Regions from separate parts of the Bradyrhizobium sp. WYCCWR 13022 genome, predicted to be linked through region 4. Evidence: predicted binding sites of a transcription regulator. Region 4 holds the regulator's gene; each other region holds the start of a gene.
The links. Region 4 encodes LexA, which represses DNA repair genes until DNA is damaged. Its sites were predicted from a motif close to TGTTCNNNNTGTGTTCNG; they were not measured.
Positions count from the first base shown of each region.

Region 1: the regulator LexA is predicted to act here: its motif matches at 4,764-4,781, upstream of QY049_RS29805 (helicase-related protein).
Region 2: the regulator LexA is predicted to act here: its motif matches at 1,574-1,591, upstream of QY049_RS29045 (DNA recombination protein RmuC).
Region 3: the regulator LexA is predicted to act here: its motif matches at 5,192-5,209, upstream of QY049_RS08585 (ImuA family protein).

Region 1 is NZ_JAUIZJ010000023.1:583,141-590,311, reverse strand. It holds gene QY049_RS29825 (S8 family peptidase) at 1-1,367, opposite strand, end outside; gene QY049_RS29820 (AAA family ATPase) at 1,513-2,583, opposite strand; gene rpmB (50S ribosomal protein L28) at 2,805-3,110, opposite strand; gene QY049_RS29810 (DUF3108 domain-containing protein) at 3,640-4,449, shown strand; gene QY049_RS29805 (helicase-related protein) at 4,907-7,171, shown strand, end outside.
Region 2 is NZ_JAUIZJ010000023.1:420,706-427,876, reverse strand. It holds gene QY049_RS29050 (GIY-YIG nuclease family protein) at 1-254, opposite strand, end outside; gene QY049_RS29045 (DNA recombination protein RmuC) at 343-1,542, opposite strand; gene def (peptide deformylase) at 1,713-2,237, shown strand; gene fmt (methionyl-tRNA formyltransferase) at 2,445-3,380, shown strand; gene truA (tRNA pseudouridine(38-40) synthase TruA) at 3,380-4,117, shown strand; gene dapE (succinyl-diaminopimelate desuccinylase) at 4,281-5,447, opposite strand; gene QY049_RS29020 (DUF805 domain-containing protein) at 5,444-6,037, opposite strand; gene dapD (2,3,4,5-tetrahydropyridine-2,6-dicarboxylate N-succinyltransferase) at 6,175-7,020, opposite strand.
Region 3 is NZ_JAUIZJ010000002.1:1,575,760-1,582,930, reverse strand. It holds gene QY049_RS08605 (M20 aminoacylase family protein) at 1-606, shown strand, start outside; gene QY049_RS08600 (inorganic phosphate transporter) at 686-2,308, opposite strand; gene QY049_RS08595 (UdgX family uracil-DNA binding protein) at 2,431-3,873, opposite strand; gene QY049_RS08590 (putative DNA modification/repair radical SAM protein) at 3,873-5,111, opposite strand; gene QY049_RS08585 (ImuA family protein) at 5,275-6,063, shown strand; gene QY049_RS08580 (DNA polymerase Y family protein) at 5,960-7,171, shown strand, end outside.
Region 4 is NZ_JAUIZJ010000002.1:91,996-99,166, reverse strand. It holds gene QY049_RS01415 (S41 family peptidase) at 1-1,190, opposite strand, end outside; gene QY049_RS01410 (alpha-hydroxy acid oxidase) at 1,482-2,609, shown strand; gene QY049_RS01405 (HAD family phosphatase) at 2,618-3,247, shown strand; gene QY049_RS01400 (hypothetical protein) at 3,394-3,588, shown strand; gene glp (gephyrin-like molybdotransferase Glp) at 3,814-5,025, shown strand; gene lexA (transcriptional repressor LexA) at 5,202-5,903, shown strand; gene QY049_RS01385 (hypothetical protein) at 6,087-6,290, shown strand; gene QY049_RS01380 (hypothetical protein) at 6,484-6,918, shown strand; gene QY049_RS01375 (ComEC/Rec2 family competence protein) at 6,929-7,171, opposite strand, start outside.

The DNA.
Region 1 (7,171 bases), on a different contig from region 4:
AAAGCCTCGGGCTTAATTGCTCGTCGTAGCCCGGGTCCAAGTCTAGAGGAGAAGTTTGGCATCTCCATACCGGCGAAAGGTATGAAGGGTGTCGCACCCCTAAAAGTCTCCCGCGAGGAGTCATAGTGCCAAGCCCCGATCGTCAGTGAATTAATGCTGTCGGCAGGAGCGAGGATTCGGCGATCGGCCTTCACAGCGTCGATGCCTGCGAGAGTAGTTTGGGTCCTTGTCTCGAGCGGAGCCGCGCTGAAGCTCGCCTCATCGGGAAAGTCCTCTAGAACAACCGCGCGGCCGCAATTTCCTGCGCTTATGATGAAGAGTATGCCGTACGCGTAGGATAGGTAATCGAGTGCACGAGCCCACGTAGATATTTTTCCAGAGAAGGGCTTGGTCGTGTCACCAAGAGATAGGTTCACGATGATCACTTCTTCCCCGCCAGCGCTTCGCATGCGTATGACAGCTTCGAAGATTACGTCGACTACAAGTCTGTTTTCGTCAAATCTCTCTACGCCAAACGCAGGCGCATACATTACGGGCCTAAAGTAGATCTGACGACTTAAGGGTGAAGGTGCATCGTTCAGGTCGCCGTGAACAACCAATGAAGCAATCGCCGTTCCGTGTACACGCTGGCCAACCGCACGAGCCTCAAGATCGTCAGGGTCATCGATTCTTAGCCGATCGGCAAGCAATGGGTGGGCTTGAACGGGAATCGCATCGAAGACGGCGGCGATCGGCCGCTCTCTAATGGGGGCAGGTCGCGCAATACCTTCTGAGATCACCTCATCAGCGACATCAATAGCAGTTCCGATGCTCTGGGGAGTGATTGCGACAATAGGATCTGCGCCGGCGAGCGATGTCGGGTCGAGCGCAGCGATACGGCGCACTTCTGTCGCAGGAACTTCAACTAGGACGGCGTGGTACGCGAATTCAGGTCGATAGGTTTGATGAACGACCGTTCCTCCGATGGTCGCAATGGATTGGCGAGCATCGCGTTCAGTCGATCGCGACGCCTCGATTGAATTTCTGAAGACTAGTTCAATCTCTAGTCTGAACAGTTCGGCATCTGGTGCCCCGTCCGCGAGATCATGGAAGTATTCTTGATTTTCACGGGAAACCCGATCGGAGGGCCCCCAAGGGCGAACAGTGCGAAGCTGTAAGAATAGGTCTCTCCAAGGCGTGAAATTTCTTGGGACGGTACCCTCGCGTACCCAAAGCTCCCAAAGTGAAACGATTTGCTGCAGTGCGCCCAATTGAGGGACAAGCAAATAGAACTCGGGGCTCGTATCGAAGTCGTCGGCCTCAAGCTCTTCTTCACCGGCAAACTCCAATCCTTCGATGCGCTGGATTGCTTTGGCGAAGTTCTGCACCGAGCCAGTGACTTCAAATACAAGAAGCCGTTCTGGGGCTAAGGAGTTCGGATCTGATCGGAGCTGAAGGATCGCGTCAGGGCGGCTAAGAATATTCTGTAGTCGAGAAAATACGGGCCCGTGGTTCTGCGCTTGTGCTTGCCGATCAAAGCGTCTTGCTTGTCCTCCTCCGCCGCCCGATCGCCGTCTTGGGACGTCTCTTGGACTGTTTAGACGCAGAAGCGGCTTCTGAGGGTCGTAAGGCATCTGGCGTAGCAATAACCCTTGATGTCCATAATTCAACTTGCTCGCGTAGAATATCCTTCAGCTCGCGATTTGCGAGTGAAAGTATGTGCCGTCGTCGAACCGTTTGGCAGAAATCCAAAGCTTCCGCGAAGCTAATGACCCCCAATTTGCTGGCTAAGGTGTTCGCCGATAGGCCGGCACTCTCTGGCCAAGTCTCAAATTGGCGGTCTAAGAAAGCTGCTAGCGCATCATGGGATGGCAAAGGCATTGCGAGGCGAAGTTCGAAGCGACGCCATACTGCTCGATCTAGCAATTCAGCGTGGTTTGTAGCGGCGACCGTTACAACGTAGCTCGGTAAACGATCAATTTGCATCAGCAAGAAGGAAACTACTCGCTTGATCTCACCGGTTTCGTGGCTATCCCCGCGCTCTTTCCCGATCGAGTCAAATTCGTCGAAGAACAGGACGCAAGGAACAGTGCGAGCGTAGTCGAATAGTCGCGCCAAACGCGTGTTAGTTTCGCCAAGGAACGAGCCAACGAGCGCATCGTATCGAACAGTGAAAAAGGGGACCGCCAAAGCCTCTGCGACAGCTTCTGCAATTGAGGTCTTGCCATTGCCCGGAGGACCAGACAGCAGCAACCGATGTCGCGGCTGCATCCCGTGAGCTCGAAGTAAGTCCGCTCGATGTTGTTCTTCGATGAGTTGCTTTACTTGTTGGGAAACGGGAAGAGGCAGGATCAATTCTTCCAGTCGCCGACGCGGGACAGTTTCGATAATGCTGTCTTTGCCGGACTGAGAATTCGCTGATGCTACGTTGGCGGGCGGTGTGATCGTGACGGCTGAAAGCGCTCTTTGCAGGCGATCGGCCAGCACATGGTGGTTCTTGCTCCGCTCTTCTGCAACGGCAGCTTCTACAGATGAACGCAAGGCTGCCCGATCGCCGGTAGCACCAGCGCGAACTATTGAAAGAAGGAGGTCACTTCGTGCCACCGATGAGCTCACAGTGAAGCTATTTGCGCAAGGCTAACACGAGCTCAGGCCAATACATAGAAGGGCTGAGCTGTGGCTCACAACTTGAAACGCAAATGGTCAAAAGTCTTCGTACAAACAAAAACGGCCGGATCTTTCGATCCGGCCGCAACGCAAAATTCTACTCGGCTAAGCCTACGCCACGCGACGCAACTTAGCCCCCGCCCAACTCTGGAATTGGATCAGCTGGCCTTCTTGACCGGCGCGTCGCCGACCTTCTTCTGGATGGCGCGCTTGAGCTCGAGGGCGCGCGGCGACAGGGCGTCGGCGTTGGCCTTGAGCAGAAAGGTGTCGAGGCCGCCATTGTGGTCGACGCTCTTCACCGCGTTGGTGGAGACGCGCAGGCGCACGTTGCGGCCCAGCGCTTCCGAGATGAAGGTCACGTTGACCAGGTTCGGCAGGAAGCGGCGCTTGGTCTTGATGTTGGAGTGGCTGACCTTGTGGCCGACGAGGGGGCCCTTGGCCGTCAGTTCGCAGCGGCGAGACATGGCAAAAATCCTTGTTTCGAACCCCCAACGATTGCGGCCGCCATTCGGGGCGCCACGGGGGCTAATTCTGTGTCCTTGCAGGGAGCGGGCGGACGTATAGGGGGTGAGGGCCGGGTAGTCAAGGATTTGGGGCGGGGTTTCATGCCACGCAACAGGTGTCATCGCCCGGCTGGACCGGGCGATCCAGTATTCCAGAGGCCGGCGTTTGAGAGCTCGGCCTCACCAGATCCGTCTCGGCGTACTGGATACCCCGCTTTCGCGGGGTATGACAGCGGAATGGGCGGACAGAGGTATCGCAGCCCGCGGGTTCGGCCAATCACCAAAACGGCAGTGTTTGAAGCGTCTTACCATCACAAAAGCGGCGCAATCGCCGATGAATAGTCCGGTGAGTTCCCTGGCTTTGGCGCCTGGATGCATTGCTTAGCGCCGCAACTGGCTTAAGTAACAACCACTCGCTTCCCGATTGGATCGTCTCGTGCACACGCTCACCCTCTTTCCGCCCCGGCTGCGCGCGGCCGGCAGGCTGGCTTTGGCCGCTATCAGCGGGCTGATGCTGGCGTGGGGGGCCGCGCCGGCCGCGGCGCAGGGCAAGCTCGAGGCGCAATACGAGGCCTCGCTATCAGGCATTCCGGTCGGCCGCGGCGCCTGGAACATCGATATCCAGGACGATGTGTTCTCGGCGGCGGCCTCCGGCGGCACCACCGGCATCCTGAAATCCTTCGCGGGCGGGTCCGGCACCGGCGCCTCGCAGGGGCGCATCGTCAACGGCGCGCTGGTCGCCTCCGCCTACCAGGCCTCCACCACCACTTCGAAGAAGACCGAAGAGATCCACATCACCCTCGACAAGGGCAATGTGAAGGAGTTCGGCATCATTCCGGAGCCGCCGGTCGACCCCGATCGCATCGTCGTCACCGATGCGCATCGCCGTGGCGTGTTCGATCCGATGACCGCCTCGCTGGTCCGCGTCCCCGGCACCGGCGATCCGCTGTCGCCGGAGGCCTGCCACGGCAGCGCGCCGGTGTTCGACGGCCGCATGCGCTACGAGCTCAGGCTCGATTTCAAGCGCATGGCGACCGTGAAGGCGGAGAAGGGCTATCATGGCCCGGTCGTGGTCTGCGCGCTCTATTTCGTGCCTGTGGCCGGCTACATCCCCGACCGCCCCGTGATCAAGTACCTCGCCGCCCAGCGCAACATCGAGATCGCGCTCGCCCCGGTCGCGGGCACCAGGATTTTGGTGCCGTTCTGGCTGAAGGTTCCGACCCCGCTCGGACCGGCGATGCTGGAAGCGACCAGCTTCATCACGACGGCGCAGCCGCCACGGGTAGCGAAGACGCAGTAGCGCTGCGCTGCGATTCCCCGTTACATCAACGGCTTACCCGCCGCCACCGCGCCATCGGCCGCAAGGCCCTTTCTACTGTGCATGGGGTTGTTTTCGCGCGATTGCGTTGGGGCGCCGCTTTGCCGTGAATCCATTTGACTCCGTCCCGATTCTGATTCGACTCCGCGCCATCCCCAACTTAAGGAATTCCGCCCCCAAATCGTCGCTTGTGCGACGGCCCAAAACTCCATCTAGTGCGCAGGAAACAAGGGCCCCGCGAGATGTTGCGTGAACGTAACGGGACTCCGGGGGGAGTCAGCGATTCGGCCGCGATTCGTTCTAGAGTCGTTCCGAAGCTTAAAGCGCGAGGGAAAAGCGTCGCAAAGTGAGACAGTTGCGCGAGTGTCGCGCGCCCGCACCCCGCCGCCCCAGATAGCACTGACATTCGCCAAAATCGCGATTACCTAATAAGCTGGACATGGCCTTTCCTCCTTCCCCCTTCGCTTCCGAGCGCGCGCCTGGCTCCGGCGTCACCGCGGTGCTCGGTCCGACCAACACCGGCAAGACCCATCTCGCCATCGAACGGATGCTCGCGCATTCCTCGGGGCTGATCGGCCTGCCGCTGCGCCTGCTCGCGCGCGAGGTCTACAACAAGATCGTCGCCCGCGTCGGGCCGGAGGCCGTCGCGCTCGTGACGGGCGAAGAGAAGATCAAGCCGAAGAACCCGCGTTACTGGGTCTCGACCGTCGAGGCGATGCCGCGCGATCTCGATGTCTCCTTCCTCGCCGTCGACGAGATCCAGATCGCCTCCGACCTCGAACGCGGCCACGTCTTCACCGACCGCATCCTCAACCGCCGCGGCCGCGACGAGACGCTGCTGCTGGGCGCGGCGACGATGCGCCCGATCATCGAGCGGCTGCTGCCGGGCGTGTCCATGATCACGCGGCCCCGCCTGTCGCAGCTCGAATTCGCCGGCGACCGCAAGATCACGCGCCAGCCGCGCCGCACCGCCATCGTCGCCTTCTCCGCCGACGAGGTCTACGCCATCGCCGAGCTGATCAAGCGCCAGCATGGCGGCGCGGCCGTGGTGCTCGGCTCGCTCTCGCCCCGCACGCGCAATGCGCAGGTCGAGATGTTCCAGAACGGCGACGTCGACTATCTCGTCGCCACCGACGCCGTCGGCATGGGCCTCAATCTCGACGTCGACCACGTCGCCTTCGCCTCCGACCGCAAGTTCGACGGCTACCAGTTCCGTCGCCTGACGCCGGCCGAGTTCGCGCAAGTCGCCGGCCGTGCCGGCCGCGCCACCCGCAACGGCACCTTCGGCACCACGGGCCGCTGCGGCCCGTTCGAGCCCGAGCTGGTGAACGCGCTCCAGAACCACGTCTTCGATCCCGTGAAGATGCTGCAATGGCGCAACTCGAAGCTGGATTTCTCCTCCCTCGGCGCGCTCCAGGTCTCGCTCAACCTCGCCCCCGGCCACGACACGCTGACGCGGGCGCCGATCGCCGAAGACATGCGCGTGCTCGACCACGCCGCCCGCGACGGCGAGGTGCGCGATATCGCGCATGGCAAGGCCGCCGTGGAGCGCCTGTGGGAAGCCTGCCAGGTCCCCGATTACCGCAAGCTCTCGCCCGCCGCCCATGCCGAGCTGGTGACGACGCTCTACGGCTTCCTGATGCAGAAGGGCTGCATCCCCGATTCCTGGTTCGCCGCCCAGGTCGACCAGGCCGACCGCGTCGACGGCGACATCGACACGCTGTCGGCCCGGATCGCGCAAATCCGCACCTGGACCTTCGTCGCCAACCGCCCGGACTGGCTGAAAGACCCCGAACGCTGGCAGGGGACCGCGCGGGAGGTCGAAAATAAATTATCGGATGCGCTCCACGAACGCTTGACTGAGCGTTTCGTTGATCGCCGGACCAGTGTATTGATGCGCCGCCTGCGGGAGAACACGAGCTTGAATACGGAAATCGGCAAGACCGGCGAAGTCATCGTCGAAGGCCATGTCATCGGCCGCCTCGATGGCTTCACCTTTGCACCGGATGCGGCGGAAGCCGGCTCCGATGCGAAAGCCTTGCAGGCTGCCGCGCAAGCGGTGCTCGCCGGCGAGATCAATGCGCGCGCCGAAAAGCTCGGCAACGCGCCGGACGACCAGTTCGTGCTGACGTCGGACGGCACCATCCGCTGGACCGGCGACGCCGTGGCGCGCCTCGTCGCCGCGGAGGAGGCGCTGCATCCGCGCATCCGCATCATCTCGGACGAGCGGCTGACCGGCGGTCCCCGCGACAAAGTGCAGGCGCGGCTCGACCTCTGGCTCAAGACCCATATCGAAAAGCTGCTCGGCCCGATGTTCGAGCTGTCGAAGGCCGAGGACGTCACGGGCATCGCCCGCGGCATCGCCTATCAGCTGGTCGAGGCGCTCGGCGTGCTCGAGCGCCCGAAGATCGCGAACGAGCTGAAGGATCTCGACCAGCCCTCGCGCGCGACGCTGCGCAAATACGGCGTCCGCTTCGGCGCTTACCACATCTATTTCCCCGGCATCCTCAAGCCCGCCGCGCGTGCGCTGGCCGCGCTCTTGTGGGCGTTGAAGCAGGACAATGTCGATCTCTCGGCATTGTCGGGTGCGCAGCATCTGGCCTCGTCCGGCCGCACCTCGTTCCCGGTCGACAAGAGCTTGCCGCGCGATGCCTATCGCGTGCTCGGCTACAAGCAGGCCGGCGAGCGCGCCGTCCGCGTCGAC
Region 2 (7,171 bases), on a different contig from region 4:
TCTTTCTCGATCAATCGGACCTTCCAGGCCCTATTCCACTTCTTCAGCCGCTTCTCGCGTTTGATCGCATTCTCGGGATCGTCGAACTGTTCGAAATAGACAAGCATTGCCACGTCATATTTCTCTGTGAAGCTCTCAATTAGTTTGGATTTGTGTTGCGCCACTCGGCGGATCAGATCGTTCGTCACGCCAATATAGAGCGTGCCGCCGATCTTACTGGCGAGAATGTAAACGTAATAATGGCGTCCGCCCATCTGCTTTCTCTGGGATACTGGGTCGCCCGGTCAAGCCGGGCGACGACACCGAGAGTGAGGCGGTAGCGTACCGGATCGGTAAAAAGAATCACTCCCCCGCCTGCAGCTTCCTTGGAAACAGCTCCGGCGCTCCCGACACCAGCCGCGGGCCCTCAGCCGGCGCGTCCGTCTTGCTGAAATCCAGCTCCTCGATTCGGCCCGCCCGCTTCTCGATCTTGTCGGCGGAGATCAGGATCTGGCGGACATCCTCGTTCGCGTCGGCGAAATGTTTCTGCAGCTTCAGCACGCGGTCGCGCAGGCGGCCGAGGTCGTCGCCGAGCTTGATAACCTCGGTCTGGATCTGGTCGGCGGCATCGCGCATGCGCGCGTCCTTCATGATCTGCTGCATCACCTGGATCGCGAGCATCAGCAGCGAGGGCGACACCAGCACGACGCGGGCGCGGTAGGCCTTCTGGATCACGTCGTCGAAACCGTCATGGATCTCGGCGTAGACCGATTCCGACGGCACGAACATCAGCGCCATCTCCTGGGTCTCGCCGGTGACGAGGTATTTTTCGGCGATGTCGCTGACATGCTTCATCACGTCGCCGCGCAGCCGCTGCGTGGCGAGGCGCTTCTCCTCGTCGGTGCGGGCATCGTGCAGCGCGGTCATCGCCTCCAGCGGAAATTTCGCGTCGATGCAGAGCGGGCGCTGGTCGGGCAGGAACACGACGCAATCGGGGCGCTTGCCGGTCGAGAGTGTGAACTGGAATTCGTAAGAGCCCTTCGGCAGGCCGTCCTGGACGATCGCCTCCATCCGCGCCTGGCCGAAGGCGCCGCGCGACTGCTTGTTGGCAAGCACGTCGCGCAAGGTCGTGACCTGCGTGGTGAGGTCGGTGAGGTTCTTGTGCGCGCTGTCGATGATGCCGAGCCGCTCGTGCAGGGCGCGCAGGCTCTCCATGGTGTTGCGGGTCGAGTGCTCCATGGACTGGCCGACCCGATGGGTCACCGAATCCAGCCGCTCGTTGACAGCACGGGCCATCTCGGCCTGGCGGCCGGCCAGAGTCTGGGTCATGGCGTCAACCCGGCCGGAGGCCTCAGCTTGAGCGTGCAGCACCTGGGCGAGTCGCTCTTCGAGCTCGTCGGCCCGGATGGCGTGCGCCATCGCCAGTTCCGCGCCGCGTCGCCCGGACCTGGCGATCACGACCGCAATCACCACCAGCAGGATGAGGACGAGGGCGCCGAAGCCGATCAGCCCATCGATGGTGCGCACCGGCCAGTCGCTGAGCATGAAAATGATCTCGTTCATGCCAGCCCTTCTAGCCGATTCGCGCCCCCAAGCGAACGAAGAGGGAACGATGGGGCTAACGGCCCCCTCATTTTTATGGTTAACCAAGGGTGAAGTTTTATGGTTAGCGGAGGGTTAACGCGTTCCCCGCCGCATTGACCGCCTGTCGCGCGCGGCTTAAATCGCCCGCCATGGCCCTCAGAGAAATCATCATCCTGCCCGACAAGCAGCTGCGTCTGGTCTCCAAGCCGATCGAGAAGGTCACGCCGGAGATCCGCAAGCTTGCCGACGACATGTTCGAGACCATGTACGACGCGCCCGGCATTGGCCTTGCTGCGATCCAGATCGCGCAGCCGCTGCGGCTGATCACCATGGATCTCGCCAAGCCCAACCCGGACGGCGAGACCAAGCCGGAGCCGCGCGTCTTCATCAATCCGGAGATCGTCGCGTCTTCCGAGGAGCTGTCGGTCTACGAGGAAGGCTGCCTGTCGATCCCCGAATATTACGAGGAGGTCGAGCGGCCTGCGAAGGTGCGCGTGCGCTTCACCGATCTCGACGGCAAGCTGCACGAAGAGGACGCCGAAGGCCTCTACGCCACCTGCATCCAACACGAGATCGACCATCTCAACGGCGTGCTGTTCGTCGACTATCTGTCGAAGCTGAAGCGCGACCGCGTGATCAAGAAGTTCGAGAAAGCCGCCAAGCGCGCGGAGTGAGTCTTTGTAAGCACCGGCGTTGCCGCACGCTCCCCCTGCGCTCCCTCCCCCCTTGTGGGGGAGGGCCGGGGAGAGAGGGGTAGCCCCGGCGGTAGTCCCAACGGTGCGAAGAACTAATCGGCGCTTGAATCGAAAGACCGCGCCGTGTGGCACCCCCCTCCCTAACCCTCCCCCACAAGGGGGGAGGGAACGCATCGAGTTCTTGTCATGCCCCTCCGTCTGATCTTCATGGGCACGCCCGATTTCTCCGTGCCGACGCTGCTCGAACTCGTCGCGCATGGGCACGAGATCGTGGCTGTCTATACGCGTGCGCCGAAGCCCGGGGGACGGCGTGGGCTGCAGATGCAGCCGACCCCGGTCGAGGAAGCCGCGCGAAAGCTCGGCGTGCCCGTGCTGACGCCGAAGACGTTGAAGACACCGGAAGCGCTCGACGAGTTCAGCGCCTTTGAGGCCGATGCCGCCGTCGTCGTTGCCTACGGAATGATCCTGCCGCAGGCGATCCTCGATGCGCCAAAGCTCGGCTGCTACAATTTGCACGCCTCGCTGCTGCCGCGCTGGCGCGGTGCGGCGCCCATCAACCGCGCGATCATGGCCGGCGATGCCGAGAGCGGCGTCATGGTGATGAAGATGGACGTCGGCCTGGACACTGGCGACGTGGCCATGGCCGAGCGTCTGGCCATCACCGACAACATGACCGCGGTCGATCTGCACGATCGTCTCTCCCGCCTCGGCGCCGATCTGATGGTGCGTGCGATGGCGGCACTCGATCGCGGCGGGCTGCAGCTGAAGAAGCAGAGCGAGGACGGCGTCACCTATGCTGCCAAGATCGACAAGGCCGAGGCGCGGATCGACTGGAGCAAGCCCGCGCACGCGGTGCTGCGCCACATCCACGGCCTGTCGCCGTTTCCCGGCGCCTGGACCGAGCTCTCGGGCGTCAGCGAAAACGCGCGCATAAAAATCTTGCGCTGCGAGCTCGCCAAGGGCTCCGGTGCACCGGGCGCGGTGCTCGACGCCAAGCTCACCATCGCTTGTGGCGAGGGCGCGATCCGTATTCTCGAGCTGCAGCGCGAGGGCAAGGCGCGAATGCTGGCCAAGGATTTCTTGCGCGGCGTGAAGCTCGAGCCGCCGATGCGGCTCGCCTGATGCCCCGCTACAAGCTCACCATCGAATATGACGGTGCGCCGTTCTTCGGCTGGCAGGTGCAGGACACGCTGCCGTCGGTGCAGGGCGCGCTGCAAGCAGCCGTGAAGTCGATGACCGGCGTCGATCTGCGGGTGCATGGTGCTGGCCGCACCGATGCCGGCGTGCATGCGCGCGGCCAGGTCGCGCATGTCGATGTCGAGAAGCAGTTTCCGCCGGGGCGCTTTCGCGACGGCCTCAACGCGCATCTGCGCCCGCATCCGGTGGCGGTGCTCGAAGCGGAGATCGTCCCTGATACGTTCGAGGCGCGCTTCTCGGCCGTGAAGCGCCACTATCGCTACCGCGTCGTCAACACCCGCGCCAATCTCGCGCTCGACGTCGGCCACGCCTGGCGCGTGCCGCGTCGGCTCGATGCCGATGCAATGCATGCGGCAGCCCAACGCCTGCTCGGCAAGCACGATTTCACCACCTTCCGCGACACCGAGTGCCAGGCGAAATCGCCGGAGAAGACGCTCGACCAGCTCGACGTGCTGCGCGACGGCCGCGAGATCATGATCGTAACCTCAGCGCGCTCGTTCCTGCACAGCCAGGTGCGCTCGATGGTGGGCTCGCTGGTCTGGGTCGGCGAAGGCCGCTGGACCGCCGACGATCTCTCCGCGGCGCTGGAGGCGCGCAATCGCGCAGCCTGCGGAATCGTCGCGCCGCCGGAGGGGCTGTATCTGATGAGGGTGGATTATTGAAGCGGGCGTGAGGCGCGCCGTTGCCTCATCATCGGTGTCATGCCCCGGCTTGTCCGGGGCATCCAGTACGCCGCGGCCCATCCGTGAATCACGACTGCCTCGGAGTACTGGATCGCCCGGTCAAGCCGGGCGATGACAGCGGAGCACGGAGCGAGAGCAGCACCTACCCGAAATACCGCGTCAGTATCCCGCGATAGACCTTCGTCAGCTTCTCCAGGTCCACCACCGGCACGCGCTCGTCGACCTGGTGCATGGTCTGGCCGACCAGGCCGAACTCGATCACCGGGCAGTAGCTCGAGATGAAGCGCGCGTCCGACGTGCCGCCCGAGGTCGACAGCTCCGGCTTGCGGCCCGTTACCTCTTCGATCGCGGACACCGCGAGGTCGGTGAACGGACCGGGCTTGGTCACGAACACGTTGGAGTTCGAGGGTTCCCAGACGATGCGGGCCTTGATGCGGTTGCCGCAGGCTTTTGCGAGGCGCGTCTCGACCAACTCGCGCAGAGATGCCTGCGTATGGTTGTCGTTGTAGCGGATGTTGAACCTGGCGCGGGCCTCGCCGGGGATGACGTTGAAGGCCTTGTTGCCGACGTCGACGGAGACGAATTCGAGATTCGAGGCCTGGAACTGCGCGCTGCCATGGTCGAGCGGCTCGTCGGAGATGGCAACGATCAACCGCGAGATATCCGGCACCGGGTTGGCGGCGCGATGCGGATAGGCGACGTGGCCCTGCACGCCGTCGACATGGAGCGTGCCCGATTGCGACCCGCGCCGGCCGACCTTGATGGTGTCGCCGAGCGTCTCGACATTGGAGGGCTCGCCCAGCACGCAATGATCGAACTTTTCGCCGCGCTCGGCGGCCCATTTCAGCAGCTTGATGGTGCCGTTGATCGACACGTCTTCCTCATCGCCGGTGATCAGGAACGAGATCGAACCTTTGCCGTCGGCGCGCGGCTTACCGTCATTGGTGGCGAGATGCTCGAGCACTGCGGCGACCGAGCAGGCGATGCCGCCCTTCATGTCGACTGCGCCGCGGCCATGCAGGAAGCCGTCCTTCACCTCGCCGGAGAACGCGCCGACGCTCCAGGCGCTCTCGTCGCCGGGCGGCACCACGTCGGTATGACCGGCAAAGGTGATGTGCGGGCCTTCGGTGCCGATCCGCGCATAGAGATTGTCGACGTCGGCGGTGCCGTCCTCGCTGAAGGTCACGCGGTGGCAGGTGAAGCCGGCTGCGTTCAGGGCTTTTTCAAGAACGCCCAGCGCACCGGCGTCTTCAGGAGTTACCGAGGGGCAGCGGATGAGGTCGCGGGCAATGGAGAGAGCATCGGTCATGCTTCCGGCTTAACACGCCATTGCGGCGGCGGGCCAGCCTTCTGCGCGGACATTTCGAGCTCACGCTGCTGATCCCAACCCGGCTTACCTGCGGGCGAGACGTAGAGCGGGTCGGCGCCGAAGCGGTTGGTCTTTCTCGAGCCGCGGAAGAACAGCAGCTCAATCCCGCCCCAGGTCGCAAGCACGAATGAGATCAGGGCCAGCATGAAGCCGGCGTAGTCGTTGCCGATCCGGTCCACGAACTGGTTGATGAGCCCGGGGAGGACGAAAAAGGGCAGCGCCCACCAGGCGCTCTTGTCGCGGTCATGCAACCGCTTGATGGACGTTGCGGCGAACACCCACGCGAACAGAGGTGTGCCGATCAGCTTGGCCAGGGCCAGCGGAAGGTCGGCGCGCGACAGCCTGCGATAGGTGTCCGGATCGACGGCCTTGAAGATGTCGTTGACCGAAAAACCGAACGAGCGGGCGCCGAATGCCAGCACGATCGCGGCCATGAAGATCATCCAGCAGACGATGATGAGCCCGGCCAGCCAATATTTGGCGCGGTTGATGCGGCCGTCGAAGCGGAAGAGATACCAGGTCCAGTCCATGCGAAAGGCTCCGGGCGGTGATGCCGTCCAGAGATTGGTCGCGATGGAGGGGGAGGGGGTTCGATGAGGCTATCCGTCCCGTCACTCCCGCGCAAAGACTTCGCCGTTGCGCGGGAATTGACGGTGAGGGATCGAGCTCAATCCCGCAGCAGCTCGTTGATGCTGGTCTTCGAGCGCGTGCGCTCGTCGACGCGCTTGACGATCACGGCGCAGGCGGTGCTCGGGCCGATCTGGCCGTTCTTCATCGGCTTGCCGGGCAGCGCGCCGGGCACCACCACCGAATACTCGGGCACCTCGCCCATGAAGACTTCGCCGGTCTCGCGGTCGACGATCTTGGTCGAGGCGCCCAGGAACACGCCCATCGCCAGCACCGCGCCCTTGCGCACGATGACGCCCTCGGCGACCTCGCTGCGCGCCCCGATGAAGCAATCGTCCTCGATGATCACGGGCTCGGCCTGCAGCGGCTCGAGCACGCCGCCGATGCCGGCGCCACCGGAGATGTGCACGCGCTTGCCGATCTGGGCGCAGGAGCCGACGGTGGCCCAGGTGTCGACCATGGTGCTCTCATCGACGTAAGCACCGAGATTGACGAAGGACGGCATCAGCACGACGTTCCTGGCGATGAAGGCCGAGCGGCGCACAACCGCGCCCGGCACGGCGCGGAAACCGGCGTCGCGAAAACGGTTTGGGCCCCAGCCCTCGAACTTCGAGGGCACCTTGTCCCACCAGTTCGCCTGGCCCGGGCCGCCGGGAATGACGTCCATGTCGTTGAGGCGGAAGGACAGCAGCACGGCCTTCTTCAGCCACTGGTTGACCTTCCACTTGCCGTCGGCCCCGCGCTCGGCAACGCGCGCCTCGCCCTTGTCCAGGATCTCCAGCGACCGGTTCACGGCGTCGCGGACCTCGCCCTTGGTCGAGGTCGAGATGCCGTCGCGCGCGTCGAAGGCGCTGTTGATGGTGGATTCAAGGGCGGACAGGGACATCGGGTTTTCCTCTTTAAATCGGGGTATTTTGATGGATTCGGGCGCTTTTTCGGGATTTGGGCCTGGAGAGTCAAGCTTGGTTCGCCGTCATCACCCGCCTTGCGCGCTATTACGCGCTGGAGCGGGTGATCCGCTACGCCGCCGCGGTCGT
Region 3 (7,171 bases), 1.5 Mb from region 4:
GAGGTCGACATCAAGATCGAGGGGCTCGGCGGCCACGCCGCGCGTCCGCACAAGTGCATCGATTCGGTTCTGGTCGGCGCCCAGGTGATCACCGCGTTGCAGTCGATCGTCGCGCGCAGCGTCGATCCGCTGGAATCGGCCGTGATCTCGATCTGCGAATTCCACGCCGGCAATGCCCGCAACGTCATCCCGCAGACGGCGGAGTTGCGTGGAACCATTCGCACGCTGTCGCCGGAGGTACGCAAGCTGGTCGAGAAGCGGGTGCACGAAGTGGTGGCGGGCGTGGCGCAGATCACCGGCGCCAAGATCGATCTGCACTACAAGCGCAACTATCCAGTCGTGAACAACCACGCCGCGGAGACCGAAGTGGCGATGCGCATCGCCAAACAGGTCGCGGGCGATGCCAATGTGCACGAGATGTCGCCGCTGATGGGCGGCGAGGATTTTGCCTACATGCTGGAAGCGCGTCCCGGCGCGTTCATCTTCTGCGGCAATGGCGATAGCGCAGGCCTGCATCACCCCGCCTACAATTTCAACGACGAGGCGATCGTGTTCGGCACGTCCTACTGGGTCAAACTGGTCGAGGAACAGCTCGCAGCGTCGTGACATGCCAAGGTGAAAGCGCAAACGAAAAAAAGGCCCGTGCATCGCACGGGCCTTCTTTTTTGGTGTGTCGTCTCGCGGATCAGAAGATGTGCGAGAACAGATAATAGAGCACACCCGAGATCAGCATCGCGGCCGGCAGGGTCAGCACCCAGGCCATGGCGATGTTGCGGATCGTGGCCCATTGCAGGCCCGAGCCGTTGGCGGCCATGGCGCCGGCGATGCCTGATGACAGCACGTGGGTGGTCGAGACCGGCAGGCCGTAGACATCGGCGGCGGCGATGGTGGCGGCCGCGGTGATCTCGGCGCAGGCTCCTTGCGCGTAGGTCAAGTGGGTCTTGCCGATCTTCTCGCCGACGGTGACGACGATGCGCTTCCAGCCGACCATGGTGCCGAGGCCAAGCGCGATGGCAACCGCGATCTTCACCCAGCCAGGGATGAACTTCGTGGCGCTGTCGAGCGAGCCCTTGTAGGCGTTGAGCACAGTGACGTCGGCGGCACCGAACTCGGCTTCCTTGTCCTTCACCAGGAAGCGGAGCGCTTCCGAGACCAGGTACATGTCGTTGCGGGTGTTGCCGACGAGTTCGGCCGGCACCTTGGCGAGCGAGCCGTAGGTGGTCACCTGCTTGGAGATGTCGCGCACGAGCACGGCGAGCGACGGGAACGTGCCTTCGTTGACCTCGTGCTGAGCGACATAGTTGGTGACGGCCGGGCGCGGATTGCCGATCACGCTGTAGCCGGCGGCCTTGCCCTCGATGATCTTGCTGGCAGCCTCCGAGTTCTGGCTGAACGCGGCTATCTGGCTCTCGGGCAGCGCGCGGTTGAGCGCGTAGGCGGTCGGCACGGTGCCGATCAGGATCAGCATGATCAGGCCCATGCCCTTCTGACCGTCATTGGAGCCGTGGAAGAAGCTCACCAGCGTGCAGGTGAGGATCAGGATGCCGCGGATCCACAACGGCGGCGGCTGGTCGCCCTTCGGCTCGCCGAACAGAGCGGGCGTGGCACGCAGCAGCACGGTGCGGAGGATCAGCAGCAGGCCGGCGGCGAGCGCGAAACCGAACAGCGGCGACAACAGCAGCGCCTTGCCGATGTTGGTGGCCTGGCTCCAGTCGACGCCCGAGGTGCCGCTGCGGCCATGCAGGACCGCGTTCATGATACCGACGCCCATGATCGAGCCGATCAGGGTGTGCGAGCTCGAGGCAGGCAGGCCAAAGTACCAGGTGCCGACGTTCCAGATGATGGCGGCGATCAGCAGTGCGAACACCATGGCGAAGCCGGCGCTGGAGCCGACCTGGAGGATCAGCTCGACCGGCAGCAGCGAGACGATGCCGAACGCGACCGCGCCCGAGGACAGGAGCACGCCGAACAGATTGAACATGCCGGACCACACCACGGCGACGTGGGCGGGCAGCGAGCGGGTGTAGATCACGGTCGCGACCGCGTTGGCGGTGTCGTGGAAGCCGTTCACGAACTCGAAGCCGAGTGCGATCAGGAGTGCGACGAAGAGCAGGAGGAAGGGAGCCAAGGTCTTGACCTGCGCGCCGGTGGCATCCACGTCGACCCAGATGCTGTAGGCGACGAACAGCAGCGCAGCGGCGATCACCCCCATGTAGATCACGCCGGTGAGCGGATGGAATCCGCGATTGAGGTCCGGTCCCTTACTCAAGGCCGGCTCGATGGAGCCCGGCAAAGCAACGTCACTCATTGGAATTCTCCTGTCCCAAGGCCCCGATTTTGCGCGCGGCATGTGACAGGCGGTTGAAATGGCGGGAGGCAGTTGAAATGACGTGCGTTCTCCACGACTCGTCGTCGTGCATCGGTGCCGTCTCAGGCGGCGCGCGGTGCTTTCTTCTGCAACGCCGCGGCGATCTTCAGGTCTTCGACAAAGCGCTGATACTCGAGCACCTTGGCTTCCGGATCGGGCAGTCGCAGCAGGTAGGACGGATGCACCGTCACGAGAGCTCTGCGTCCTTCAGGGAGGTCTATGAGCCGACCGCGGGTCTTGCCGATGGGCGTGATCTTGCCGAATACACTCTGTGCGGCGGTCGCGCCCATCGCCACGATCAGCTCGGGCTGGATTGCCGACACTTCACGCTCATACCATTGCCGGCACGCCTTGATCTCCGGCGTTGCCGATTTCTGATGCAAACGGATCTTGCCGCGCGGCACGAATTTGAAGTGCTTCACCGCGTTGGTGACATAGACCTTCTTGCGATCGACGCCGGCTTCCGCGAGCGCTCGGTCGAGCATCTGGCCGGCCGGGCCGACGAAGGGGTGACCGTCAAGGTCCTCCTTGTCGCCGGGCTGCTCGCCGACCAGCATGATGGTGGCGTCCTTCGGTCCCTCACCGAACACGGTCTGCGTCGCGTCCTTGTAGAGCGGGCAGGCGCGGCAATGGGCGGCCTCCTCGCGAAGCGTTTCGAGATCGTCGGCAGCGGACTTGCGTTTCATCGGAGCCTCCGGCCGCTTCTGGGGCTTGTGCGGATCGGTTGCGGCATTGGCGATCATAGCACCGGTCATGCGCTCGGCGTCCTCGATCAGGGGCTTAATGATCGAGGCTTCGGGCAGGTTCCTCCAGTATTTCTTCGGCATCTCCGTCTGCATCGCCTTCACCTTGAGCCGCGCCGGATTGAAGATGCTGGCGTAGTAGCGCCGCCATGTCTCCTCCAGCCGGTCTTCGCTCGGTGCCTCGCTCTTGCTCACGCCCGGTATGAACGAGAGCGCGTGACCGTCCCAATGCGCGCAGAGATCGGGCGTCAGGATCGACCACGGCATGTCGGCAAAGCGCTTGGCGAAGAATGGGGCTGCGAGCTCGACGATGTGATGTTCCGGCTCGAACCAGGCGACGTAATGCGCCGCGCGTTCGCGGCCGATCTCGCGAAAGCGCACGAAGGCATGCATCTTGTGCTCGTCGCGATGGACCGCGCGCGCCATCGCCGTGACCAGCGCGACCTCGCGATCGGTCGTGACCTCGATGAGATCGTGGTTGTCCCTCAGCCGCCAGAGCAGGCGATAGAGGATCGCAAAACGCTCGCCGTCGCGATGCAGGATTGCCGCTTTCGCGAGGTCGATGAATTTGGCCGGCACGTTGAACGTGCCGTCGTTCGTCTCGAGGATCGGAGACGGCGAAGGCGGTGCAAACAATTCGGCGTCGCCTCCTTGCACGACCCAGGTGACATCGGCGGGCTGCACGTGATGAAGCACGAGGCTGCGCGCGGCTTTGCGCCAGCCGTCGAAATCGGTTTCGCTGTCGAGGGTGATATATTGCATCAGAAGCCAAACCCCAGTTGCGTTGCCTTCGGCTTGAACCGTTCGATCAGCCCGGCAGCATCGAGACGATGCGGCGCGGGACGATGATCGCTGAGGACGATGAACGGCAGCGCCTTGTTGCGGGGCACGTGCAGCCGCGCGAGATCGGAGAGGCGGATCGTGGTGGTGCGCCGCGTCGCGATGATGCGCTCGACCGCCTTGGTGCCGAAGCCCGGCACGCGCAACAGCTCCTCGCGGCTGGCGCGGTTGACGTCGAGCGGGAAACGGTCGCGATGGCGCAGGGCCCAGGCCAGCTTCGGGTCGATGTCGAGCGGCAGCATCGCGCTGTCGTCGACGATTTCGCCGACATCGAAGCCGTAGAAGCGCATCAGCCAGTCGGCCTGGTAGAGCCGGTGCTCGCGCAGCAGTGGCGGCTGGACCAGAGGCAACGCGCGGCTGGCATCCGGGATCGGGCTGAAGGCGGAGTAATAGACGCGCCGCAGCCGGTAGGAACCGTAGAGATTGGCGCTTGTATGGAGAATGGTGTGATCGTTCGCGCTGTCGGCGCCAACGATCATCTGCGTGCTTTGGCCAGCCGGCGCGAAACGTGGCGGCTTTACTTTCGTCGTCTTCGCTACGCGGTCTTCCTCGGCCTCGTCGAGCTTCAGACGCAGCCGGCCCATGGTGCGACGGATCGCACGCACGTCCTTTTCCGGCGCGAATTGCCGAAGGCTCGCCGCCTCGGGCATTTCGATGTTGATGGAGAGACGATCGGCATATTTGCCGGCTTCGGTGATCAGCGCGTCATCGGCTTCCGGAATGGTCTTGAGATGGATGTAGCCGCGGAAGTGATGCTCCTCGCGCAGCTTTCGCGCGACGCTCACCACTTGCTCCATGGTGTAGTCGGGGCTGCGGATGATGCCGGAGGAGAGGAACAGTCCCTCGATGTAGTTGCGCCGGTAGAAGTCGAGCGTGAGCTTGACCACCTCGTCGATGGTGAAGCGGGCGCGCGGCACGTTGGAGGAGGCGCGGTTGACGCAATAGAGGCAATCGTAATTGCAGGCGTTGGTCAGCAGCACCTTGAGCAGCGAAATGCAGCGTCCGTCCGGCGCGTAGGAATGGCAGATGCCCATGCCGGGCGCGGTCGAGCCCATGCCCTTGCCGTCGCTGGAATCCCGCTTCTCGGTGCCGCTGGAAGCGCAGGAGGCGTCGTACTTGGCGGCATCTGCGAGAATCTCCAGCTTGCGGTGCACGTCCATTATTGAATCCCTTTGATTTCGCTGATGAATCCGACAGGACGCCAATTCGGTTGACTCCCGGAGCATCGTTAGCTTTATATTAGAACATATCATGAACAAATGAGCCAGCCGCTGGTTCTCTTTTTGAGAGTCATCGGCAATCACCTCTGAAGGAGCGGCGAGCATGAGCGGCGCACGCAGAAGCGCGCTTGCGACCTTGCGCAGCCAGATCGAACGGATCGAGACGGCGGAGGTCGTGCATCATCAGGACCGTGTCGTGCTCGGTCACGGCGAAGTCGATCGCGCCTTGAAAGGTGGGCTCGCGCGTGCGGCAATCCACGAGGTGTTTTGCGAAGGGCGCCAGGGCGCGGCCGCGACCGGTTTTGTCACCGGGCTTGCGGGCCGCGTCACGGCGCAGCGGCCGCTGCTGTGGGTGCGGCAGGATTTCTCGGGACTTGAAACCGGCGCGCTGTCGATGAGCGGGCTCGCCGAGCTCGGCCTCGATCCGCGCCGTATCGTAATGGTGCGTGCCGCCGACGTGGAGAGTGCACTGCGCACCTCGGCCGATGCGCTCGCCTGCGATGCGCTGGGTGCCGTCGTGCTCGAGCTCTGGGGCGAGACCAGGCAGTTCGATCTGGTGGCGAGCCGCAAGCTGACGCTGGCCGCGCAGGGTTCCGGCGTCACCGGTCTGTTGCTGCGGATGGCGGCGCAACCTTTGCCCTCGACCGCGGAGACGCGGTGGATGCTGCGCGCGGCGCATTCGCCGCCGGGGCCAGCCTGGAGTGCCTGGGGCGCGCCGCGCTTCGATGTCGAGCTGCTGCGTAATCGTCACGGCCCGTGTGGCCGGTGGATCATGGAATGGAAGTGTGATGAGTGCCAGTTCAGTGAACCGTCGACGTATTCTCAGCCTGTGGCTGCCGCGCCTGCCCATCGACCGGATCCAGCGGTTCTTCAACAGCGCCGGGCTGGGTAAGGCCAATGATCCCAGCATCGTCGTCATCAAGAACAACAACGCGCTGGTGATCCATGCGTTGGACGAGGCCGCCGAGCGGCTCGGACTTTACATCGGCCAGCCGCTCGCCAATGCGCGGGCGGTGTGTCCGGATTTAAAAGTGTTCGACGCCGATGTCGTGGCCGACGCGAAAACGCTGAGCGATATCGCCGATTGGTGCGATCGCTTCACCCCGCTGGTGGCGTTCGATGCGCCGCATGGATTGTTCCTGGACATCACCGGCTGCGCGCATTTGTTCGGCGGCGAGGCTGCACTGTTGCAGACACTGGTCCGCGCGCTCGACCGTCAGGGCTTTGCCGTCAGCGCGGCGATTGCCGGCACTTCGGTCTGCGCGCGCACGCTGACGCGACAGGCCACGGGCAGCATCGTCGCCGATGGCGGCGAGGCGGCGGCGATCGACCGGTTTCCGGTGTCCGCGCTCGGTGCGGACGAGACCATCACCACCGGCCTGCGCCGCGCCGGCCTGAAGACCATCGGCGATGTCGCATCGCGCAGCGCCTCCGAAATCACGGCGCGGTTCGGCGCGCGGTTCTCCACGCTGCTCGCGCATGCGCTGGGACAGGGCGATGCGCCGATCAGCCCGCGCAAGCCGCTGCCCGATTACATCGTGGAGAAGCGCTTTGCCGAGCCGATCGCGACCGACACCATGATCGCGATGACGCTGTCGCGACTGGCTGATACGTTGATCGCCTCCATGGAGAAGCAGGGCAAGGGCGCGCGCCGGCTGGAGGCCGCGTTCTTCCGCACCGACGGCGTGGTGCGCGCGATCATGGTCGAGACTGGACGTCCGGTGACGCGGAGCGCCGTGATCGACCGGCTGTTCCGCGAGCGGCTCGATGCGCTCGCCGATCCGCTCGATCCCGGTTTCGGCTTCGACATGGTGCGCTTGTCGGCGAGCCGAACCGAGGTCGTGGTGCAGGAGCAGCGCGATCTCGACGCCCATGTTCACGACAATGACGAACTCGCCGCACTGATCGACCGCATTGCCGCACGGATCGGAGGAAAGCGCGTCGTCGTGCATCTACCTGAGGATACCCATGTCCCCGAGCAGGCGGTGCTGGCCGCGCCG
Region 4 (7,171 bases):
TTCTGCAGATGACCGCGCATCTGGGATTCCGCGATGGTGTCGACGCGGCCCTTCAGCTCGGGCGGCACGTCCTGGAGTATCTCGATGTCCGGCGCAATGCCCTGCGCCTGGATCGAGCGGCCCGACGGGGTGTAGTAGCGCGCTGTGGTCAGCGCCAGCGCACCGTTGCCGGCGCCGAGCGGAATGATGGTCTGCACCGAGCCCTTGCCGAACGAGCGCGTGCCGATCAGCGTTGCGCGCTTGTGGTCATGCAGCGCGCCGGAGACGATTTCCGAGGCTGACGCCGAGCCGCCGTTGATCAGGACAACGAGCGGCTTGCCCTTGGTGAGGTCGCCGCCATGCGCGGTGAAGCGCTGGGTTTCTTCCGGATTGCGGCCGCGGGTCGAAACGACCTCGCCGCGCTGCAGGAACGCGCTCGACACCGACACGGCCTGGTCGAGCAGGCCGCCCGGATTGTTGCGCAGGTCCATCACGTAGCCGACGAGCTTCTCCGGCGGGACCTCCTTGGAGATCGAGGCGATCGCCTTCTTCAGGCCGTCGGTGGTCTGTTCGTTGAACGAGGTGACGCGGATGTAGCCGATGTCGCCATTCTCGACGTGGAAGCGGACCGGGCGGACATGGATGATCTCGCGCGTGATCGCGACGTCGAGCGGAGCATCGGCGCCCTTGCGCATGATGGTGAGCTTGGTCTTGGTGTCGACCGGGCCCTTCATCTTGTTGACGGCCTGCTCGAGGGTCATGCCCTGCACGTTTTCACCGTCGATCTTGCTGATGAGGTCACCGGACATGATACCGGCCTTGGACGCCGGCGTGTCGTCGATCGGCGAGACGACCTTGACCAGACCGTCCTGCATCGTGACCTCGATGCCGAGGCCGCCGAACTCGCCGGAGGTGGTCTCCTGCATCTCGGTCCAGGCCTTGGCGTTCATGTAGCGCGAATGCGGATCGAGCGAGGTCACCATGCCCGTGATCGCACCTTCGATCAGCTTGGCATTGTCGGGCTTCTCGACATAGCTCGCCTTGACGCGCTCGAAGACCTCGCCGAACAGATTGAGCTGGGAATAGGCATCGCCCGTGCCGACGCCCGCCGCCGCCCGTGCCGCCCATAGCCCGCCCTGCGGACCGGACACGAGGAGGGTGAGGCAGGCTCCGGTGAGCGCGCCCAGGGGGAACAGCAGGGTTTTCCGCATGGAATGGGTGGCCTTTTTCGCTTGGGACGGGACGCCACGCAAATGGCAATCCAATTCGGTTCTCACAATACCATTCAGGTTTCTTCAAGGCCGGGCTGCCACGCCCGCTTGTATATCGCAAAAATCCCTTCGCCCTGACCTAAACTTTTGGCAACGTTCCGAAGCCGTCGCCCGCCGCGCGGGAATCGATCGGCCGGGCCGCGCTTCGCAGCTATGCGATTTTAGGATGGTTTTGGAGGGCTGAACGGGATAGGCGATGAGATAAGGCTTCAAATTCTCGGGAGGACAACAATGAACGAAGCGCTCCGGCCGGAACGGAACGTCGAACTCGGCGCCAGCAACGAGCCGTTCCAGAACCTGCACGAATTCATCAGGAAAGCCCGTTCCAACCTCAACCAGAACGCCTGGGACTATATCGTCGGCGCCGCCGAGACCGAGACCACGATGCGCCGCAACCGCATGGCACTGGACGAGATCGCTTTCCGTCCGCGTGTGCTGCGCGACGTGCGCAAGGTCGACGGCTCGGTCGAGCATTTCGGCCGCAAGATGCGCCTGCCCGTGGTGCTCGCCCCCGTCGGCGCATTGGAGATCTTCGACCCGCATGGCGCAGCGAGTGTGGCCCGCGCCGCCGGCACCTTCGGGGCGTCGCACATGTTGAGCTCGGTCTCCGAGCCCGGGCTGGAAAAGACCGCCGAGGCCGCGCCCGATGCGCTGCGCATGTACCAGCTTTACGTCCGTGGCGATGACGCATTCGTGGCCGACGTCGTCAGCCGCGCCGAGAAGGCCAACTACGCCGCCTTCTGCCTGACCGTCGACACCGCCCATTACAGCCGTCGTGAGCGTGACATTGCCAAGCGTTACGTTCGCGAGAGCCGCCTGCGCGCCACCGGCGGCGACTACCAGAAGGGCCTGGAGTGGCGGACCGTGAAGATGGTCAAGGACAAGTTCAGGATACCGCTGATCCTCAAGGGCATCGCCACCGCAGAGGACGCGCAGATCGCGGTCGATCACGGCGTCGAGTGGATCTACGTTTCCAATCATGGCGGCCGCCAGCTCGATCACGGCCGCGGCGCCATGCACGTGCTTCCTGAAATCGTCGACGCCGTGAAGGGGCGCGCGAAGATCATGGTCGACGGCGGCATCTGCCGCGGCACCGACATCGTCAAGGCGATCGCCGCGGGCGCAGACCTCGTCGGCATTGGCCGGCTGCAATGCTGGGCCTTGGCGGCGGCCGGCGAGACCGGCGTGACGCGGATGCTGGAACTGCTCGAGGACGAGGTGCTGCGCTGCCTCGGCCTGCTGGGAGCCACTTCGTTCGCCGAGGTCAACAAGTCCTGCCTGCACCCGGCCACCGCGACCAATGCGCCGAGCGTGTTCAGCGCATTCCCGCTGTTCGACCACGAGCCCTATCGATACTGATTGGAAGGATGCATGTGACCTCGCTCTCTCCCGGCAGCGCGGATGCGCTTCTGTTCGATCTCGGGCGCGTCGTGCTCGATATCGATTTCTCCAAGGCGATCGCCTGCTGGGCGGGACATGCAGGCTGCAAGCCGGAAGCGATCGTGGCGCGCTACGTGCGTGACGAGGCCTACCGGCTGCACGAGGTCGGCAAGATCAGCGACGAGGACTACTTTGCCTCGCTCCGCTCATCGCTCGGCATCAGCATTTCGGATGGGCAGTTCCTGGAAGGATGGAACGCGATCTTTGCCGGCGAGATGCCCGACATCGCCGAGTTGCTGCCGCGCGCGGCGAAGCAGATGCCGGTCTACGCCTTCTCCAACACCAACCGCCCGCACGTGGACTACTTCTCGAAGGAATATGCCGACCTGCTCGGCCATTTTCGCGAGCTCTATCTGTCCTCCAGCATCGGTCTGCGCAAACCGGATGCAGAAGCGTTCGACCATGTCGTTGCCGCGATGGGCGTACCGGCGAACCGCGTTGTCTTCTTCGACGACCTCGCCGAGAACGTCGAAGGCGCCCGCGCCCGCGGCCTGACCGCGGTGCATGTGACCTCCCCTCACGACGTCGGCAATGCGCTGAGGGCACTGGGGATCTGATCCCCGAACGGACCGCCCCTCTGGAACTATTTCGCCTCCGGGTTTGGAACCAAGTCGCTTTGTACATTTTTATACAGAGTTCCGGGAACGAATGCCCGTTTCCGGACTCATGAGTCCGTTGGGAATTCTACATCGGACTTATCATCGTGTTGGGCAAAACCTACCTCACCAAGCAGGCCTCTCTGCTGATGAAATACGCCAGAACCACCTCGGATTCTGACCTTTCCGCAAAACTGATCAGCAAGGCCGCCGATCTCAAGGCCCAGGCCGATCCGATGCCTGACAGGGACCAGAGTCCCGAAGCGCCAGACGTCAGTCCGGACAAGCAGCCGGGGACCTGACCGGTGCTGGCCGTGGCTCTCGTCATCCTCGCCATAGCCATCCTCGAACCGGTCTGCTTCGCCTTCCGGATCATGCCGCGGCGACTTTGATCTTGCGCCTTCGTCGCCGAGCTGACGACGCACGACAAATCATGCTGCGCGACCACCGTTTTGCCTCTGCGCCTGCACTCGGCTAGAACTCTCGCCGCCGATTTGCCCGAACGGGCGCAGCTGGAGTTTTCACCCGTGGCCCTGATGCCGGTTTCCGACGCGCTCGCCGCGGTGCTTGCCGGCGCGCAGCCGCTGACCGAAGAGGTCGTCGCACTCGAGGCGGCCTTCCACCGCGTGCTCTCGCGCGACGTCGCGGCGCGGCGGACGCAGCCGCCGCAGGCGATGTCGGCGATGGACGGCTATGCCGTTCGTGCGGCCGATGCGGCGAAGCCCGGGGCGCAGCTTGTCGTCGTCGGCGAAGTCGCAGCCGGCCGACCGTTCGCGGGGACCGTCGGCGCCGGCGAAGCCGTGCGAATCTTCACCGGTGGTGTCATCCCCGATGGTGCGGATGCGGTCGTTATCCAGGAGGACACCGTCACCGACGGCAAGCGCATCACCATCAAGGAGGCCGCCGTCACCGGGCGCCACATTCGCCCCGCCGGCATCGACTTCCGCGAGGGCGACGTGCTCCTGCGCAAGGGCGTACGGCTCACCGAGCGGGACCTTGCACTTGCCGCCGGCATGAACCACCCGCAGCTCGCGGTGTGCCGCCGTCCGAAAGTCGCGATCCTCGCGACCGGCGACGAACTGGTGATGCCGGGATCGACGCCCGGTCATGGCCAGATCGTCTATTCCAACGGCTACGCCCTGCACGCGCTCGCCCGCAGCGAGGGCGCCGACACCATCGACCTCGGCGTTGCCGCAGATACGCTTGCCGCCACCAGCGCCGGTATCCGCCGCGCGCGAGAATCCAGCGCCGACATCCTGATCACGACGGGCGGCGCCTCGGTCGGCGACCACGATCTGGTGCAGCAGGCCCTCCGGGACGAAGGCACTGCGATGGCGTTCTGGAAGATCGCAATGCGGCCGGGCAAGCCGATGATGAACGGACAGCTCGGAGCGATGCGCGTGATCGGCCTGCCCGGCAATCCCGTGTCGTCCTACGTGTGCGGTTTCCTCTTCATGGTCCCGCTGATTCGCGCTTTGTCCGGCCGTTCGGTTGTCCATCATCGCCGCGAACGCGCCGTGCTCGGCCGCGACGTCGGCGCCAATGACCAGCGCGAGGATTATCTGCGTGCGCGTCTCGACGAGCGTGACGACGGCACGCTCGTCGCCCTTCCCGTCAATCACCAGGACTCCTCGCTGCTTGCGAATCTCGCTGCGGCACAGGCACTTCTCGTGCGTCCGCCATTCGCACCGAAGGCCGAAGCGGGAGCGCCCTGCGAGGTGTTGCGACTGCCCGCCTGAGCGCATCGTTCGCAACCGTTCCGCGAACTTTGCCGCGTTCACGGTAAATTAAGCAGTTGCGGAACATGTATCGAACATATAGTGTCCGTTCATGATTTGTTTCGAGCATGTAGCGGCTTATTGCTGAATTCAGCGTCTCGGAATCGAACGACATCGTCAGGGGGATTTTGGTCGAGATGTTAACGCGCAAACAATACGAGCTCCTGCGGTTCATCAGCGAGCGGCTGAAGGAAAGCGGCGTGCCGCCCTCCTTCGACGAGATGAAGGACGCGCTCGATCTGCGCTCGAAGTCGGGCATCCACCGCCTGATCACGGCGCTCGAGGAGCGTGGCTTCATCCGCCGCCTGCCCAACCGGGCCCGCGCCATCGAGGTGATCAAGCTGCCGGAGCTCCAAGCCGCCGCCGGTAGCCGCCGCGGCTTCACGCCAAGCGTCATCGAAGGCAATCTCGGCAAGGTGCGCACGACATCGAGCCCGCCCGCCGACGAGGGCGAGCGTCCGGTCGCGGTGCCCGTCATGGGCCGGATCGCAGCCGGCACGCCCATCGAGGCGCTGCAGACCCGCAGCCACACCATCAGCGTCCCCCCTGACATGCTGGGCGCTGGCGAGCACTACGCGCTCGAAGTGCGCGGCGATTCCATGGTCGACGCCGGCATTCTCGACGGCGACATGGCGCTGATCCAGCGCAACGAGAGCTGCGACACCGGCGATATCGTGGTCGCGCTGATCGACGACGAGGAAGCCACCTTGAAGCGCTTCCGCCGCCGCGGCGCCTCGATCGCGCTGGAGCCGGCCAACGCGGCCTACGAGGTCCGCATCCTCCCGCCCAACCGGGTCAAGATCCAGGGCAAGCTGATCGGACTGTATCGGAAGTACTGAGCGCCGGACGACCTGAGCGCTCACGCGCAATCAACGATCGGAGCGGACGATTGTCCGCTCCGGCCGGATGGTCTTTCTGGTTTTGCACAGATTATCCGGCCCCCTCTCCAGCACTACATCCTCGGCACGCCGCGACGAAGCACGCATCGCTTCATAAGCCTCCAGGCGACCGAGGAGACAACCATGCGCAAGATCTTCCTGAGCACCGTCACGATGGCGCTGATTGCAGCATCGGCGTCACAAGCCCTCGCTGCGCAGCCGCAACATCGCGCCCGCAAGGCACCGCAGGCGACGAGCGCGCAATTGCGTGATGCGCATAATACCGTCGAGCAATCCTCGCGGCCGGCCTGGCCATATTCGGGCTGGTCGGCACCGGCCGGACGCTGACGGCGACGGTCGCCGAATGCACGGAAGCAGGCTTTGTTCCTAGCGGTTCGGGAAAGATATTGTGATTGCGGCTTGCGTATCCGGGCCGCAGATTTGCCTACAACCGAGCGGAGTCTTGCAGGCTTCCACTCTGATAGAGGCCTGCGCCTCCAGGCCAGAGGCGCGGGTTACTATCCCTGATGAGGAGCACCCGATGTGTGACTATAGCCTGCATGCCGTCGCGACACGTCCCGCAGAAGTCGGCGAGACGATCGTCACGACAACATTTCGCGGTACCTCGACGCGCGGCTTCGCCTCCGAAGCCGACATGTCGGTCGCGGTCTGCCTGCTGCCGGGAACGGAGCTCGCGTTCGCCGACAACGTCCGTTACGATAACAGGTGGATCTGGACGCGCACCGTCAACTCGCGCGTCGGCAAGTTCGGCAAGGTCGATCCGCACATTCCCGATCGTCATCACGATGCGATCGAATTCCCCGATGGCAAATACGTGCTGGTGACGCAGCTCGTCGAAGGTCAGCGCGCAACCGTGCTGCAACTGCCCGTGACCCAGCCGCTCGGCGAGCGCGAGCAGAAGCCGCAAGGGATCGCTGACAGCCGCACCACGACGCCGCGGCTGCCGATCGGCTGAAAGGTCGATCTTACTCCTCAGCCTGAAGGTCGGCCTCCGACGGTGTTACGTCCCGGGAGCGTGGAGCTACCGACCTTGGCATGAGGGTCTGCTCGAAGTCTCCATCGCCGGTCGCCGCCGGCGACCAGGGGCGGTTTGCGCCCCTTCCCCTCACAGCCTGAATCGCAAAACCGTCACCGCGCTGCGTGAGCGCCAGCGCGCCCTGGTGCGCGAGACGCGGTCGATCGACCACCATCGCGGCGCAATCCGGCGC